Regions from separate parts of the Nocardioides marmotae genome, predicted to be linked through region 1. Evidence: predicted binding sites of a transcription regulator. Region 1 holds the regulator's gene; the other holds the start of a gene.
What was found. Region 1 encodes LexA, which represses DNA repair genes until DNA is damaged. Its sites were predicted from a motif close to TCGAACANNTGTTCGA; they were not measured.
Positions count from the first base shown of each region.

Region 2: a site for LexA is predicted at 4,815-4,830, ahead of HPC71_RS17305 (HNH endonuclease signature motif containing protein). Genes of this name have one in related genera too.

Region 1 is NZ_CP053660.1:775,317-782,886, reverse strand. Features, by position in the region: gene HPC71_RS03725 (ATP-binding protein) at 1-434, opposite strand, end outside; gene HPC71_RS03720 (hypothetical protein) at 626-979, shown strand; gene HPC71_RS03715 (LysM peptidoglycan-binding domain-containing protein) at 1,618-1,974, opposite strand; gene HPC71_RS03710 (SDR family NAD(P)-dependent oxidoreductase) at 2,168-2,947, opposite strand; gene lexA (transcriptional repressor LexA) at 3,135-3,857, shown strand; gene HPC71_RS03700 (phosphatase PAP2 family protein) at 3,997-4,812, shown strand; gene HPC71_RS03695 (alkaline phosphatase D family protein) at 4,916-6,637, shown strand; gene HPC71_RS03690 (alkaline phosphatase family protein) at 6,637-7,570, shown strand, end outside.
Region 2 is NZ_CP053660.1:3,658,260-3,665,829, forward strand. Features, by position in the region: gene HPC71_RS17285 (phosphatase PAP2 family protein) at 1-533, shown strand, start outside; gene HPC71_RS17290 (acyl-CoA dehydrogenase family protein) at 583-1,734, shown strand; gene HPC71_RS17295 (alpha/beta hydrolase) at 1,768-2,724, shown strand; gene HPC71_RS17300 (hypothetical protein) at 2,726-3,178, shown strand; gene HPC71_RS17305 (HNH endonuclease signature motif containing protein) at 3,480-4,802, opposite strand; gene HPC71_RS17310 (PucR family transcriptional regulator) at 5,121-6,350, opposite strand; gene HPC71_RS17315 (ABC transporter ATP-binding protein) at 6,525-7,346, shown strand; gene HPC71_RS17320 (ABC transporter ATP-binding protein) at 7,346-7,570, shown strand, end outside.

The DNA.
Region 1 (7,570 bases):
ATCGAGCGGAACGTCGCGATCCGGCGCTCGTCGAGGGCGGCCGGGTCGGAGAGGTAGACCAGCAGCCCGCCGATCGGCGAGCCGGTCCCCGGCAGCGGCAGCGCGGCGACCGCGGCGACGCCCCGCTCGCCCTGGCCCTGCAGGAAGGAGGCGTAGCGCCCCCCGAAGTCGTCGAGCCCGCCGTGAACCACCTCGCCGGTGCGGACCACCGTCGTCAGCGGTACGTCGTCGTAGGCGTCGATGTGGGACCAGTCGAGATCGTCCTGGCCCACGGCCGCGGCGCTGTCGACGAACCGGAGCCGTCGACCGCCACCCTCGCTCAGCGCGAGCGCGGCCCGCACCACCGCGGGCCCCCCGGCCACCACCGCGAGGACCGCCCGCACGACCTGGTCGACGTCGTGGGCGTCCCGCAGGAACGGATCGAGCATCGGCATGGGTCCGGTCGACGCGCCGAGGCCTCCGCCCGGCACCGACGAGGTCCCCACTTCGCCATGCACAAATGACAGCGTAAAGCCTTCGGGGCGATCCGGCTCGGGGCGATCACGCCGCGGCCGGACCACCGTGGCACGGCCGAGCGCATCGCCGCCGCGGGTCGGGGCAGCGCGACGGCCCGCGATCAGGGATGATGAGCCCCGTGGCGGCGGGCAAGCGGGCGGGGTCGAGGCGGGGCGCGAAGCGCCGCCCGGCGTTCCAGCCGCGGCTGGCCCTGCTCGCCCTCGGGGTCACAGCGCTGGTCGTGGCCTGGGGCTACCTCGTGTACGCCGCCATCGACTTCGGCGCGACCGCCCGCGGCGGCGAGTCCGCCGCGTGGGCCTTCCTCGCACTGGCCTCCCTCGGCGCGGTCGCCTGCCTCTTCGCGGGGCTGATGCTCATCGTCCGACTCCTCCGCGAGCTCGGCATCACCTCCCCGCCCCCGCCGCGCGACCCCGGCCCGCAGCCGCCCTCGGTCGCCCCCGGCGGCCGCCGCGCCGCTCGCTGACCCGCCGAGTCGGCACTTCTAACCGGCCGAGTCGGCACTTCCGACCGGCCGAGTCGGCACTTCTGCCCCGCCGAGTCGGCACTTCTGCCCCGCCGAGTCGGCACTTCTGCCCCGCCGAGTCGGCACTTCTGCCCCGCCGAGTCGGCACTTCTGCCCCGCCGAGTCGGCACTTCTGCCCCGCCGAGTCGGCACTTCTGACCGGCCGAGTCGGTACTTCCGACTACCCCGGCAGCTGCCCTGGCCAGAAGTGCTTGCTCGGCCCGCCGGAAGTGAGCACTCGCCGCGCTGGAAGTGCCCACTCGGCCCGCCGGAAGTGAGCACTCGCCGTGCCGGAAGTGAGCACTCGGCCCGCCAAAGGTGACTACTCGGCGACGGGAGGGGGCGGGAGGGGGCGGGCGGACGGTGAGAATGCCTTGCCCGCGGCGAGCATCCGGATGATGGACTCCTTGGCATCGCCCGGCGGCGCCTCCGAGCCTGGGCCGGCCCCGTCGTCCCGGTCGGCCAGGGCCGGACACGCCGCAGGGGCGGGGCCGCGAACGGCCCCGCCCCTGTCTTCCCCTGATCGCCGGCCGGGGTCGAAGCGGTCGGCGACGTGCGTGGTGGCCGCCCGCAGGTCGGGCGACCGAGCAGCCGAGTGGTCAGGCCGCGGGCACGACCAGGCGCTGGCCGGCGTCGAGCGCGGCGGTGTCGAGGGCGTTGAGCCGCTCGATCTGGTTCATCATGCCGCGGACGTCGCCGTCCTCGGCGAGGTCGGCGGCGATCCCCCACAGGGTCTCGCCGGTGCCGACCATCACGACGCGGGTGGGCTCGGGGGTGCCGGCCTCGTCGGTCGCGACCGAGCCGGCGGCGATGAACAGGCCGACGCCGAGCACGAAGGCCAGCGCGAGCAGGAAGACCACGAGCCGGCCGCGTCGGGTCAGCCGCACGGTCGCCCCACGGGTGGGGCGGTCGAACGAGGTGGCGTACGGGGCGCGGGTGGCGGTGATGGTGCTCATGCGGGACCTCCTGGGGAAGCGGCGGTCAGCCTCGGGTCGTGTCGATCTCGGTCTGCACCGATGTCTAACCGCGACCACCGACAGTGGTCGGCGAGCCAGTCATCGAGCAGACGTTCGATCGAACGTATGTACGACCGTAGAGCACTTGTTCGAACAGATCAAGGACCTGTGCGAACGAATGTTCGAACGCTTCTCAGCGCAGGCGGCGCCTCCCCTGGGCCGCGAACACCGCCAGCGCCGGGCCGGAGAGCGACGGCGCGAGCTGGCCCACCCGCATCGCGGCGCCGCGCCACCCGGGCAGGGTGCGCACGACGCGCCGCGAGCCGACGAGGTCGACCGCCGCCTGGGCCGTCTCCTCCACCGACAGCAGGTGGCCACCGGAGCTGACCAGCCGCTTGGCCAGGCCGTCGGGGCGCATCTCGGCGACCAGCGTGGTGTCCACGCCGTCGGGGCACAGCGCGTGCACGCGGACCCCGCGCGGCGCCTCGAGGGAGACCGAGGATGCGAGCGAGACGACCGCGGCCTTCGTCGCGGCGTACAGGGAGAGCCCCGGGACGGGGCCGAGGCCCGAGAGCGAGGCGGTGAGCACGAGGTCCCCGCCGCGGGGGCCGAACGCCGCCAGCGCGGCGCGGGTGCTCCAGACCGCGCCGAGCAGGTTGACCTCGACCAGGCGGCGTACCTGCTCCTCGGTCAGGTCCACGAGCGTCCCGTCGTCGCCGACGCCGGCGTTGGAGAACCAGGCGACGACGTCGCCGTGGCCCGCCGCCACCCGGGCGACCTCGGCGTGCGAGGCGGGGTCGCGCACGTCCTGGGCCACCCCCTCGGCCGCGCCGATCTCGCGGGCGGTGCGGGCCGCCCCCTCCCCGTCCACGTCGGTGACCACGACGCGGTGACCGCGGGCGACCATGAGCTCGGCGATGCCGCGGCCGATGCCGCGGGCCGCCCCGGTGACGACACAGCTGGTGTTCTCCATGGCCCGATCCAACCAGCGCCGGCCCCGCGCCACCCTCCTCGCCCGCCGAGCCGACCGAGCCGACCGACGCCCGCGCGACACACCTTCGAACAGGTGTTTGAACACGGGCGCGGAAGGCTCTACGGTGCTGTCAAGGCCCCGCACCACCGCTCGCCCGTCACCGCGCTACCCCGGAAGGCACCTCCCCATGGCGAAGAACCCCGGCTCCAAGGTCACCGAGATGCCCGACGGCGCGCCCGACGTCACCGGCCTGACCCCGCGCCAGACCCGGATCCTCGCCCACATCCGCGACAGCATCGAGGGCCGTGGCTACCCGCCGAGCATGCGCGAGATCGGGGACGCGGTCGGGCTGACCAGCTCCTCGAGCGTGGCCCACCAGCTGAAGGTGCTCGAGGAGAAGGGCTTCCTCAAGCGCGACCCGCATCGCCCGCGCGCCCTCGAGGTGTTCCTGCCCGAGGTGATGGCCGCGCGGCGGGCCATGGCGAGCGCCGATGACGGGGCGGTCGACGAGACGGGCGTGGGCGACATGCTGCCCGAGGCGCAGTACGTCCCGATGGTCGGCCGGATCGCGGCCGGTGGCCCGATCCTGGCCGAGGAGCGCGTGGAGGACGTCTTCCCGCTGCCCAAGCAGCTCGTGGGCGACGGTCAGCTGTTCCTGCTGGAGGTCGCCGGCGACTCGATGGTCGAGGCGGCGATCTGCAACGGCGACTACGTCGTCATCCGGCAGCAGCCGACCGCCGACAACGGCGAGATCGTCGCGGCGATGATCGACGGCGAGGCGACGGTCAAGACCTTCCAGCGCAAGGACGGCAAGGTGTGGCTGCTGCCGCACAACGCGGCGTACGAGCCCATCGACGGCACGCACGCGACCATCCTCGGCAAGGTCACCGCGGTCCTGCGCCGGATGTGACGTCGGTCCGGCCGCGAGTGCACACCGGTGGCCGAGAGGCCCGAGAGACAGGCTCCGACGGCGTCCCCGGGTCGATCCGGGGGCGAATCAGGGGTAAGCCGGATGCTCATCACCGCCGGCATACGGCAATCTTGGACCTGTGAGCGACGTCGCCAGCCCCACGAGGTACCCACGCCTGCGGCGTGGGGTCGTCGAGCTGGCCCTGGTCCTGACCCTCTACGTGCTCTACAGCGGCTCGCGGCTCTTCGCCGACGACTCGCTGGCGCCGGCGCTCGTGCGCGCCCAAGAGCTGCTGCACGTCGAGAGCCTGGTGGGGCTGCACTTCGAGGCCTCCCTCAACCAGGTCTTCGTCGAGACCAAGATCCTCGGGCTCCTCTCCAGCTACTGGTACGCCACCGCCCACTACGTCGTGACCGCCGTGGCCCTGCTCTGGCTCTACCGCCTCGGCGCCCGTCACTACGTGCCCGCCCGCCGGGCGCTCGTCGCCGCGACCCTGATCGGCCTGGCGCTCTACCTGCTGCTGCCGACCGCGCCGCCGCGCTTCGTCGAGGGGTACGTCGACGTGCTCTCCCTCCACGCCGCCGACGGCTGGTGGGGCTCGGACGCCTCGGCGCCGAAGGGGCTCGGCGGGCTGACCAACCAGCTCGCCGCGTTCCCCTCGCTGCACGCCGGCTGGGCCCTGTGGGTTGCGATCATCGTGCAGATGAACGCGCGCACTTCCTGGGTGCGCGCGCTCGGCTGGACCTACGCGCTGATCACCGCCGTGGTCATCGTGGGCACCGGCAACCACTGGGTCCTCGACGCGATCGCCGGATGGCTGGTGATCGGCCTGGGCTTCCTCGTCGCCGCTCGGCTCGGGCGCCGGCTGGACCGGCGGGCGCCCGCCGACGAGGCGAACGACCCGGAAGTGGTCGTGTCGGAGTCGAGGCAGCACAGCTCGACCTCGGTCGGCTGAGGCCCACCCCTCCCCGGTGACCGGGCGGCGTACCCGGTCTGAACAGGCGGCGTCCGGGCCGCTGGAGGCATCACGTCCGGGCGGCCGCGTCGTTGGGGCAAGCGTGACCACGACCCAGCCCGACCGGCCGAGCCCCGCGGGCTCCGTCGGCCGCCGCACCGTCGTCGCCACCGGGGCCGTGGGCCTCGGCGTCGCGACGCTCGCCCCCGCCGCCGCCGATGGCCCCGCCACCAGCCCCGCCTCGACCTCCCGCCGCCACCGCGTCTTCCAGCACGGCATCGCCTCGGGCGACCCCCTGCCGGGTGCGGTGGTGATCTGGACCCGCGTCACCCCCACCCGGGCGGCCACTGCCGGGTCGGGCCGCGGGCCGCGCACCGAGGTCGGGTGGGAGGTCGCCACCGACCGCTCCTTCCGCGACGTCGTGCGCCGCGGCACGTTCGTCACCAGCGCCGGCCGCGACCACACCGTCAAGCTCGACGTCACCGGCCTGCGCCCCGCGACCTGGTACCACTACCGCTTCACCGCGGCCGGCCAGCGCAGCCGCGTCGGCCGCACCCGCACGGCGCCGGCCCCCGGCGCGAGCCCGCGCAACCTGCGCTTCGGGGTCGTCTCCTGCGCCAACTACCAGGCCGGCTACTTCGCCGCCTACCGCCACCTGGCCCGCCGCGACGACCTGCACGCGGTGCTGCACCTGGGCGACTACCTCTACGAGTACGAGGCGGGCCGCTACGGCGCCGGCGAGGTGATCGTGCGCCGCCACGAGCCGGCCGGGGAGATCGTCTCCCTCGACGACTACCGGCAGCGGCACGCGCAGTACAAGACCGACCCCGACCTCCAGGACCTCCACGCGAAGGCCCCGTTCATCACCGTCTGGGACGACCACGAGACCGCGAACGACGCCTGGCTGGAGGGCGCGGAGAACCACACGCCCGGCTCCGGGCCGGGCGGCGAGGGCGGCTGGCGACGGCGCCGCGCCCGCGCGCTGCGCGCCTACGACGAGTGGATGCCGGTCCGCCTCGACGGCACCGCGCGCCTCGGCGACGGGACCCGCCTCTACCGCCGCCTCCGGTTCGGCACGCTCGCCGAGCTCAGCATGCTCGACCTGCGCACCCACCGCAGCGAGCAGGTCGCCCTCCCCGTCCTCGACCCGGCGGTCAGCGAGCCGGACCGGACCATCACCGGCCGGCAGCAGATGCGCTGGCTCAAGGACTCCCTGGCCCGCGACGCCGCCCAGTGGAAGCTCGTCGGCAACCCCGTGATGATCGCGCCGGTCACCTTCGCGGCACTGCCGGCGGACCTCCTCACGCCGGTCAACGACGTGACCGGGCTGCTCCCCCAGGACGGCCTGCCCTACAACGTCGACCAGTGGGACGGCTACACCGACGACCGCCGCGAGCTGTTCGCCCACATCCGCGACCGCGGGATCAGGGACACCGTCTTCCTCACCGGCGACATCCACTCCGGCTGGGCATCCGACCTCCCCTTCGACCGCGGGCTCTACCCGCTCGCCGGCGAGACCGCCGGCGTGGAGTTCGTCTGCTCCTCGGTCACCTCCGACAACCTCAAGGACATCCTCGGGGTGCCGCCCCGGACGGCGAGCCGGGCCGTGGAGCAGGTCATCCGCACCGCCAACCCGCACATCAAGTACCTCGACTTCGACTCCCACGGCTACTGCGTGCTCGACGTGACCCCCGCGCGCGTGCAGATGGACTGGTACGTCATCGGCTCGCGCCTCGACCGCCGCACCACCGCCACCTGGTCGCGCTCCTTCGCCACCCGCGCCGGCACCAACACGGTCGTCGCCGTCGATAGGCCGGTGCGCTGATGTGCGCCCCGCAGCAACAGGCCGGCGCCACCACCGGCGCCGCCGCCCGTCCGCCCGCCGCGACCGAGCGGCGTACGGTCCTCAAGGTCGCGGGCGCCGGTGGCCTCGCGCTCACCTTCTCCACCGCGCTCGGAGCCGGCTCCCCCGCGTACGCCGCCGGGAACCGTGACCGCCGCCGCGCCTACGTGCTGGTGGTCGACGGGTGCCGGCCCGACGAGATCGACAGCGGCCTGATGCCGAACCTCGCGGCGCTGCGGGCCGACGGCCGGCACTTCCCGCGGGCGCACTCGCTGCCGGTCATGGAGACCCTGCCGAACCACGTGATGATGATGACCGGCGTCCGGCCCGACCGCGGCGGCGTGCCTGCCAACGAGATCTACGACCGCGGTCTCGGCGAGACCCGCACGATGGACCGGCCGCGCGACATCCGCACCACGACCGTCATCGAGCGGCTCGGCCGGCGGGGTTTCCGGACCGGGACGGTACTGAGCAAGGACTACCTCTACGGCGTCTTCGGCGAGCGGGCCACGCACCGGTGGGAACCGTTCCCGCTGCTGCCGGTGACCGACCACGCGCCCGACGTGTTCACCATGGAGGCCGCGCTCGGGATGGTCGAGGAGCTCGACCCGCACCTGGTCTTCGTCAACCTCGGCGACGTCGACCGGGTCGGGCACAGCGACCTCACCGGCGGCAGCCTGCAGGCGCTGCGCCGCGCGGCGCTGGCCTCGACCGACCTGCAGGTCGGCCGGTTCGTGGAGATGCTGAGGTCGACCGGCCGGTGGAAGCGCTCGATCGTCGTGGTCCTCGCCGACCACTCGATGGACTGGTCGCGGCCCGACCGCGTGGTCTCCCTGACCTCGCCGCTGGCCGCGGACCCGCTGCTGGCCGGCAACGTCGCGGTCGCCCAGAACGGCGGGGCCGACCTCCTCTACT
Region 2 (7,570 bases), 1.5 Mb from region 1:
TGGCCCTCACCACCGTCTACGCCTCCCACTTCGTCACCGGGCTGACCCTCGCCGCGGTGCTGTGGATGCGCAGCCGGCCGGAGTGGGTGCGGTGGATGCGGCGCTACCTCGCGATCAACTTCGGTGCGCTGGTCGTCTACATCCTCTACCCGATGGCGCCGCCGTGGATGGCCTCGGGCGACGGCTACATGGGCGAGGTCACTCGGATCACCAGCCGCGGCTGGGCCGACCTCGGCCTCGGCCGCTTCGACCTGGTCCTCCAGGGCGTCGGCAACCCGGTCGCCGCGATGCCCTCCCTGCACGCCGGCATCGCGTTCCTCGTCGCCGGCTACGGCATCGTGCGGCTGCGGAGCCCGTGGCGCTGGGTGCTGGTGGCCTACCCGCTCGCCATGTCGCTCGCGCTCGTCTACTTCGCCGAGCACTACGTCATCGACGTGGTCGCCGGCGCGCTGCTCGCCGCCCTGGTGCTCGCCGGGTGCACCTGGTGGGAGCGCCGCCAGGACCGGGGGCCGGCGCTCCGAGCCGGGCAGTGAGCACGCGGCGTACAGCCCTCCCTGGGTCCGCCCGGGCAGGATGGCCCGCATGGACCTGAGCCTCAGCGACGAGCAGGAGGGCTTCCGCGCCCTCGCGCGCGACTTCCTCGAGCGCGAGGCCGTGCCGCACCGGGTGGAGTGGGACCGGCGCGAGGCGGTCGACCTCGCGATCATCCCGGCGATGGGCGAGATCGGCTTCTTCGGGCTGACCATCCCCGAGGAGTACGGCGGGATCGGCGGGGACTACCTGACCTACGCCCTGGCGATGGAGGAGCTCGGCCGCGCCGACTCCGCGCTGCGCGGCATCGTGTCGGTCTCCAACGGGCTGGTCGGGAAGTCGATCCTCGCCGCCGGCACCGAGGAGCAGAAGCAGGAGTGGCTGCCGCGGATCGCGTCGGGCGAGGTGCTCGGCTGCTTCGGCCTGACCGAGCCCGACATCGGCTCCGACGCCGGCAACCTGACCTCGCGGGCGGTCCGCGACGGCGACGACTACGTCATCAACGGCCGCAAGCTCTTCATCACCAACGGCACCTGGGCGCAGGTCGCGCTGATCCTCGCCCGCACCGGCGGGCCGGGGGCGCGCGGGGTCACCGCGTTCCTCGTGCCCACCGACACCCCCGGCTTCGAGGCCCGCGAGATCAAGGGCAAGCTCGGCCTGCGCGGCCAGGCCACCGCGGAGCTGTTCCTCGACGACGTACGCGTCCCGGCCTCGGCCCGCCTCGGCGAGGAGGGGCAGGGCTTCAAGATCGCGATGGCCTCCCTGGACAAGGGCCGGGTCTCGGTGGCCGCCGGGTGCGTCGGGATCATCCAGGGCTGCCTGGAGTCCTCGGTCTCCTACGCCACCACGCGCACGCAGTTCGGCAAGCCCATCGCCGCCTTCCAGCTGGTCCAGGACATGATCGCCGACATCTCCCTCGACGCCGACGCCGCGCGGCTGCTGGTGTGGCGCTGCGCGGACCTGATCGACCGCGGCCTGCCCTTCCGGATGCCCGCCGCCAAGGCCAAGCTGTTCGCCTCCGAGGCCGCGGTCCGCGCCGCGAACAACGCGATCCAGGTGCACGGCGGGTCCGGGTACGTCGATGAGTACCCAGCCCAGAAGTACCTCCGCGACGCCCGCGTCATGACGCTCTACGAGGGCACCAGCCAGGTGCAGAAGCTGCTCATCGGGCGCGCCGAGACCGGCATCAGCGCCTTCGTCTGACCCACCACCCGCACCCCTTCCAGGAGGCCCTTCGTGGCGATCGACCCACAGATCGACGGACTGCTCCAGCTCATGGCCGGCTCCGGCCACCCGCCGATGTGGCAGCAGAGCCCCGAGGACGCCCGGCGCGGCTTCCGGGTGCTCACCGTCGACCTGCGCGACCCGGCGTTCGTCCCTGAGGTCGCCGCCGTCGAGGACGTCACCGTCCCCGGCGCCGCGGGGCCGCTGGCCGCCCGGATCTACCGGCCGTCGGCCGGCTCGGCCGGCTCGGCCCCGCTGCCGACCGTCGCGTTCTTCCACGGCGGCGGCTTCGTCATCGGCGACCTCGACACCCACGACCTGACCTGCCGGACCATCGCCACCCTGTGTGAGGCCGTCGTCGTCTCGGTCGACTACCGGCTCGCCCCCGAGCACCCGTTCCCGGCCGCCCCCGATGACGCGCTCGCGGCGGCCCACTGGGTCGCGGACTCCCTCGCCGACCTCGGCGGCAGCGACCGGATGGGGGTCGCCGGCGACTCCGCCGGCGGCAACCTCTCCGCCGTCGTCGCCCAGGCCTTCCGCGACGAGGGCCGCCCGCTTGCCGGGCAGCTGCTGGTCTACCCGGTCACCGACATGGGCGGGTCCTACCCCTCGCACACCGAGAACGCCGAGGGGTTCTTCCTCGACACCCAGACCATGGCGTGGTTCGGCGCGCAGTACGTCGGCGACCCCTCCGCCCTGGGCGACCCGCGGCTCTCGCCGCTGCACGGGCGCCTCGACGGGCTCGCCCCCGCCGTCGTCGTCACCGCCGAGCTCGACCCGCTGCGCGACGACGGCAACGCCTACGCCCGCGCACTGGCCGAGGCCGGCGTCCGGGTCGAGCACCGGGTCTTCCCCGGGATGATCCACGGCTTCGTCGACATGGGTCGCCACTCCGCGGCCGCGCAGGCGGCCATCGAGGAGACGTGCGCGCTCTTCCGGACGGTCCTCCACGACGAGGCGGGCCGCTGAGGTGGCGGGCCTGCTCACGACCCGCGACGTCGCCCTCGCCGTCGCGCCCGGGCTGCTCAGCCTCGCGGACCCGTCCGCCCTCTCGGGGCGCGGCCTGGCGGCGTACCGGCTCGGCGTCGCGGCCACCACCGTCGCCTCCACCGTCGTCGAGCTCGACGACCCCGACCTCCACGCGCCGCCCGCCGTCCGCTGGGCCGGCGGCGTGGCCGTCGGCGCGCTGCTCTGGCGCACCATGCCGCGGTGGGAGCGCGCCGACGTCGCGCTGCACAGCTGGCTCACCGCGCACGGCGTCCCGCGTTCCCGCCTCGTCGTCGCCACCCTCTCCACCGCCGCCGTCCTCGCCCTCGCCGCCCTCGAGCGGCGCCGGCCGACCGACGACGGTCAGCCTGACCCCGGACCGGACCACGAGCCGGACTCTGAGCAGGTTCGCGACCCGGACCCGGTGGTCGGCTGACGCGTCGCCCCGCTGGGCGCGAGTCGGCGGGGCGGTCGTGTGCCTCAGGAGGCGGGTCGGCGCGTGCTCAGGCACACGACCCCGCCGGCGTTCGCGGGTCACCACGGCACCGCCTTCCCCGAGTCGGCCGGGAGCGGGGAAGGCGGGGCAGTCGCGTGCTTCAGGACGCGGAGCGGCGCGTGCTCAGGCACACGACCGCGCCTGGCCGGCCGTCCTGCTTGGCCCGCGCGTGCCCGGTAACGGGCTCGACGTGCCTGTGCCCCGCCGGCTGGGCGCTCCGGCGGGGTCGTGGGCGGTGGGGCTACGTCGGGGACGGCTCGGCAGCCGGTGATTCGGGCGGGGGTGGTTCGGGTCCGAGGTCGTGGGTGCCGTGGTGGTCGACGCGGTAGGTGAGGCCGGTGGGTCCGCGCCAGAGGTACGTGCCTGGCGCTGGTGTCTGTTGGTCCCAGCCGGCGTGGGTCTTGGCGCGGTGGTGGCGCCTGCAGAGCGGGGCGATGTTCTCGGTCGCCGTCGGTCCGCCGCGGGCATGGGGGACGACGTGGTCGTCGTCGACCCTGCTGGTCGCGTGGGCGGGGCGGGTGCACCAAGGGAACACGCAGTGCAGGTCACGCAGCCTCGTCTGCTGACTGAGTCGGTCGGGGACCTCGTAGGCCTCGACGTGGATCCGCTCGGCCAGGTCGATGACCGGCTTCACGGTGATCGAGGCCTGTCCTCGTGCAGCTCGGGTGCACCAGTCGGCGAGCTGGGTGGTGAGCACGAACCCGCGGACGTTCTCCACGCGGGTGATGTCGTCGAGGGTCCCGTCGGGGCTCTGGTGGACGTGGACCACGAGGGGCTTGGGGTCGGTGTCGAACTCGAGCTGCATCTGGCGGCGGGCCATGTCACCCAGGGCCACGGACCGGCGGGCGTCGAGGGTGTCGGTGCAGCCCAGCCGCTCCAACCGAGCCGCGCCCTTCGCCAGCGCGTCGTCGAGATCCAGCGCATCCGCCAGGTCGAGGGTCGCCCACACGTCCACGTGGCCGCCGAAGGACACCTGGCGGGACTGGACCGTCACGTGCCGGGCCTCGGCACGCTCGGTCGCGACCCGTTGGGCTTCGTCGGGGTCGAACCGGACCAGCGCCTCCTCCAGCAACCGCTCCAGTGCTGCGGGCCCGATGGTCGAGGCGACGGGTGCGAGGTGGGTGTCGACGAAGGCTGCACCCTTCTTCGGCAGGTGAAGCGTCCGCCGCGCCAGCGATCGTGCCTTCCACGCGGGCAGGTCCAGGGAGGTGACCTTGGCCCAGAGCTTGGGGAGCCGGTAGCGAAGCTCGAGGGCTTCGGCAAGGTAGGCGCGGCCGGCGTCCTCGGACTTGCCGAGCCCGGCCGCGAACTCCACGACGGCGAACTCGGTCACGAACGGCGCACCCTCACCCGCGAGGCAGACCGGCTTGTCGCCGAACCCGCGGAACACCGACCAGGTCGCGGCGTCGTCCAGCGACTCGGCCGGGTGCAACACGCACCACTGGACCGCCGCCTCAAGGAGACGAGCCTCCGCAGCGTTCACCGCCTTCTGCTCGGCCCGCGCGGACGCGAGCACATCGGCTGGAGTGTCCAGCGGGTGCTCGAGCGTCGCGATCAAGGCCATGCCTCATTCTAGTCGAACACGTGCTCGAATGGAAGAGGTCTGTTCGCACATCTTCAGAACGGGGTCGGACGCGCCAGCGCGAGGCGGCGGCCAGAGACCCGGCAGCAGACCGCGACCCACGACGTACCTGGTCCATAGCTGCCAAAACCGCGACCACCCACAGCCCGCAGGCCGAAGGTCGGCCGCCAGGGGCCTCGACACGTCGGCGCCGAGGGCGCCTCCTGCTCGACCAGCAGCGGGCCCGCAGGCCGAAGATCGCCTCACGGGGCGCCTCCTGCGCGACCAGCAGAGCGGGCCCGAAAGCCGACGAGCAAGGCCTCAGGCCGACCCACAAGCCATCAACGCCAGATCGAGCAGGAGCTTGTCGCGAGGGTCGGCGAGCGAGCGGCCGGTGAGCTGCTCGATCTGCTTGAGCCGGTAGATGACGGTGTTGCGGTGGCAGTAGAGGTCCTCGGCGGCGTGCGTGGGGGACCCGCCGTGCCGCAGCAGCGCAGCGAGGGTGTCGAGGAGCGTGCGGGACTGGGCCTCGGGAAGCGCGAGGATCGGCCCGAGCGTGCGGGCGAGGAGCAGGGGCGCGACCTGGGGGCTGCCGGCGAGGAGCACCTCGGGCAGCCGTTCGCTGACCGGGACGACGCCGCGGCCGGCGCGCGGGAGCGTCTCGGCGGCGCGGGTCGCGAGCTGGAAGGCGGTGGCGAAGCCGGCGATGCCGTCGGGCGCGGTGGCCACGCCCATCCGGCCGGCGGCGTACGGCGCGAACAGCTCGGCGATCCCCGGCTCGTCGGGCAGCGGCCCGGCCAGCAGGCCGAAGTAGATCCCGGAGCGCACGTGCCACCGCGACACGACGCCGAGCTTGTCGAGCCGGTCCTCGGCCGGGCCGAGCGAGTCGGGCGGGTCGTCGTAGAGCGCGACCACGCAGGCGACGGTGTCGTCGGGGCCGACGTCGAGCACCGTGCGGGCCTCGTCAGCGAAGTCGGGGTCGGCGCCGCGGCCCTCGAGGAGGGCGTCGAGGAAGGACTGCTGGCGCTGGAGGTCGTGGCGCTGGAGCCGCGCGGCCTCCCGGCGGTAGGCCTCGATCAGCACCGCGTTCTGCACGTCAAGGTTGGACCACACCGTGCCGCCGGCGGCGAGCAGCACCTGGTCGTCGACGACGCCGTCCGGCGCGGTCGCCGAGCGGGCGATGAGCGCCTCCCACAGCACCCGCGCGCCGAGCATGTAGGCGTTGAGCACCAGCTCCAGCGGCACCCCCTGCCGGGCCCGGCGCCGGCCGGTCTCGCGCCAGATGTCGATGGCGGTGGGGCTCCCCTGGGTCCGCCGTCCCGAGAGCACCTCGAGCCCGCGGCGGATGTGCACCCGGGTGCTCTCCCGGACGTCGACCCGCAGCTCGGGCCCCATCCGCTCGTAGAGCGACGCGTCCCGCTCGAAGAGCGCGAGCGTGATGCTGTCGGCGATCGTGTCGGCCTGGTCGAGCAGGAGCGCCCAGGCCCGCGCCGGCGCCGCGCCGGCGCTCGTCCCGGCCGGCGCCGCGGCTGCTGACTGGGCGGGGCGCATGGAGGCACGTTCGCACTCCGTGCACAAACCGCACCACCCCCCTGGGGGGTTCGGGGCGATCCGTCCAAGCGAATCTGTGCTCCGCGCCCAGTGCGCATCCTGTGCGCCGCCACCAAGGTGGTGCAGGTCACAGTCCGGGGAGCCGCCCCGGGCGGCCCGCGCCGGGAGGTCCGCTTGCCGTCGTCCACGAGCGCCGCACCACCGGCCACCAAACCCGCCGTCCCGCCGCCCACGGCGCTGGAGCTGAGCGGGATCACGGTGACCTTCGGCGGCATCACCGCCCTCTCCGAGGTCGACCTCGCGGTCGTCCCGGGGACCGTCCACGGCGTCATCGGGCCCAACGGGGCCGGCAAGACCACCCTGTTCAACGTCGCGTGCGGCTTCGTCGTCCCCGACGCGGGCACCATCAGCCGCGCGGGCGACCGGCTCGAGCGGCTCCACCCCCACGACCTCGCCGGCCTCGGCATGGCCCGCACGCTCCAGGGCCTGGGCCTCTTCGACCGGGTCACGGTCCTCGAGAACGTCGTCGTCGGCGCCGACCGGCACGCCCGGACCGGCTTCCTCGGCTCGCTGCTCGGCCTGCCCGGCGCGGCCCGCGAGGAGCGGGCGCTGCGGGAGCGGGCGATGGAGGTCCTGGACCGCCTCGGGATCGGGGCGTACGCCGCCCGCTATCCCGGCAGCCTCCCCTACCCGGTCCGCAAGCGGGTCGCGCTGGCCCGCGCGCTCGCGGCCGAGCCCGACCTGCTGCTGCTCGACGAGCCGGCCAGCGGGCTCGGCGCGGCCGACATGGACGAGCTGGGCGACCTGGTGCGCGGGCTGGCCGCCGAGCGGGCGATCTCGGTGATGCTCGTCGAGCACCACATGGACCTGGTCATGCGGGTCTGCGACGAGATCACCGTCCTCGACTTCGGCCGGCGCATCGCGCACGGCCCGCCCGACCTGGTCCGCAACGACCCGGCCGTCCTGGCGGCGTACCTCGGCGAGGAGGTCGACTGATGCTCACCGTCACCGACCTCTGCGCCGGCTACGGGCCGGTCCGCGCGCTCGAGGGGGTCTCCTTCACCGCCGACCGCGGCCGGGTCACCGCCGTCCTGGGCGCCAACGGCGCCGGCAAGACCACCCTGCTGCGCACCGTCTCCGGCCTGCACCGCGCCGACCGCGGCAGCGTGGAGCTCGACGGGAAGCCGCTGGACCGGGTCGCCGCCGAGCGGATGCCGGCC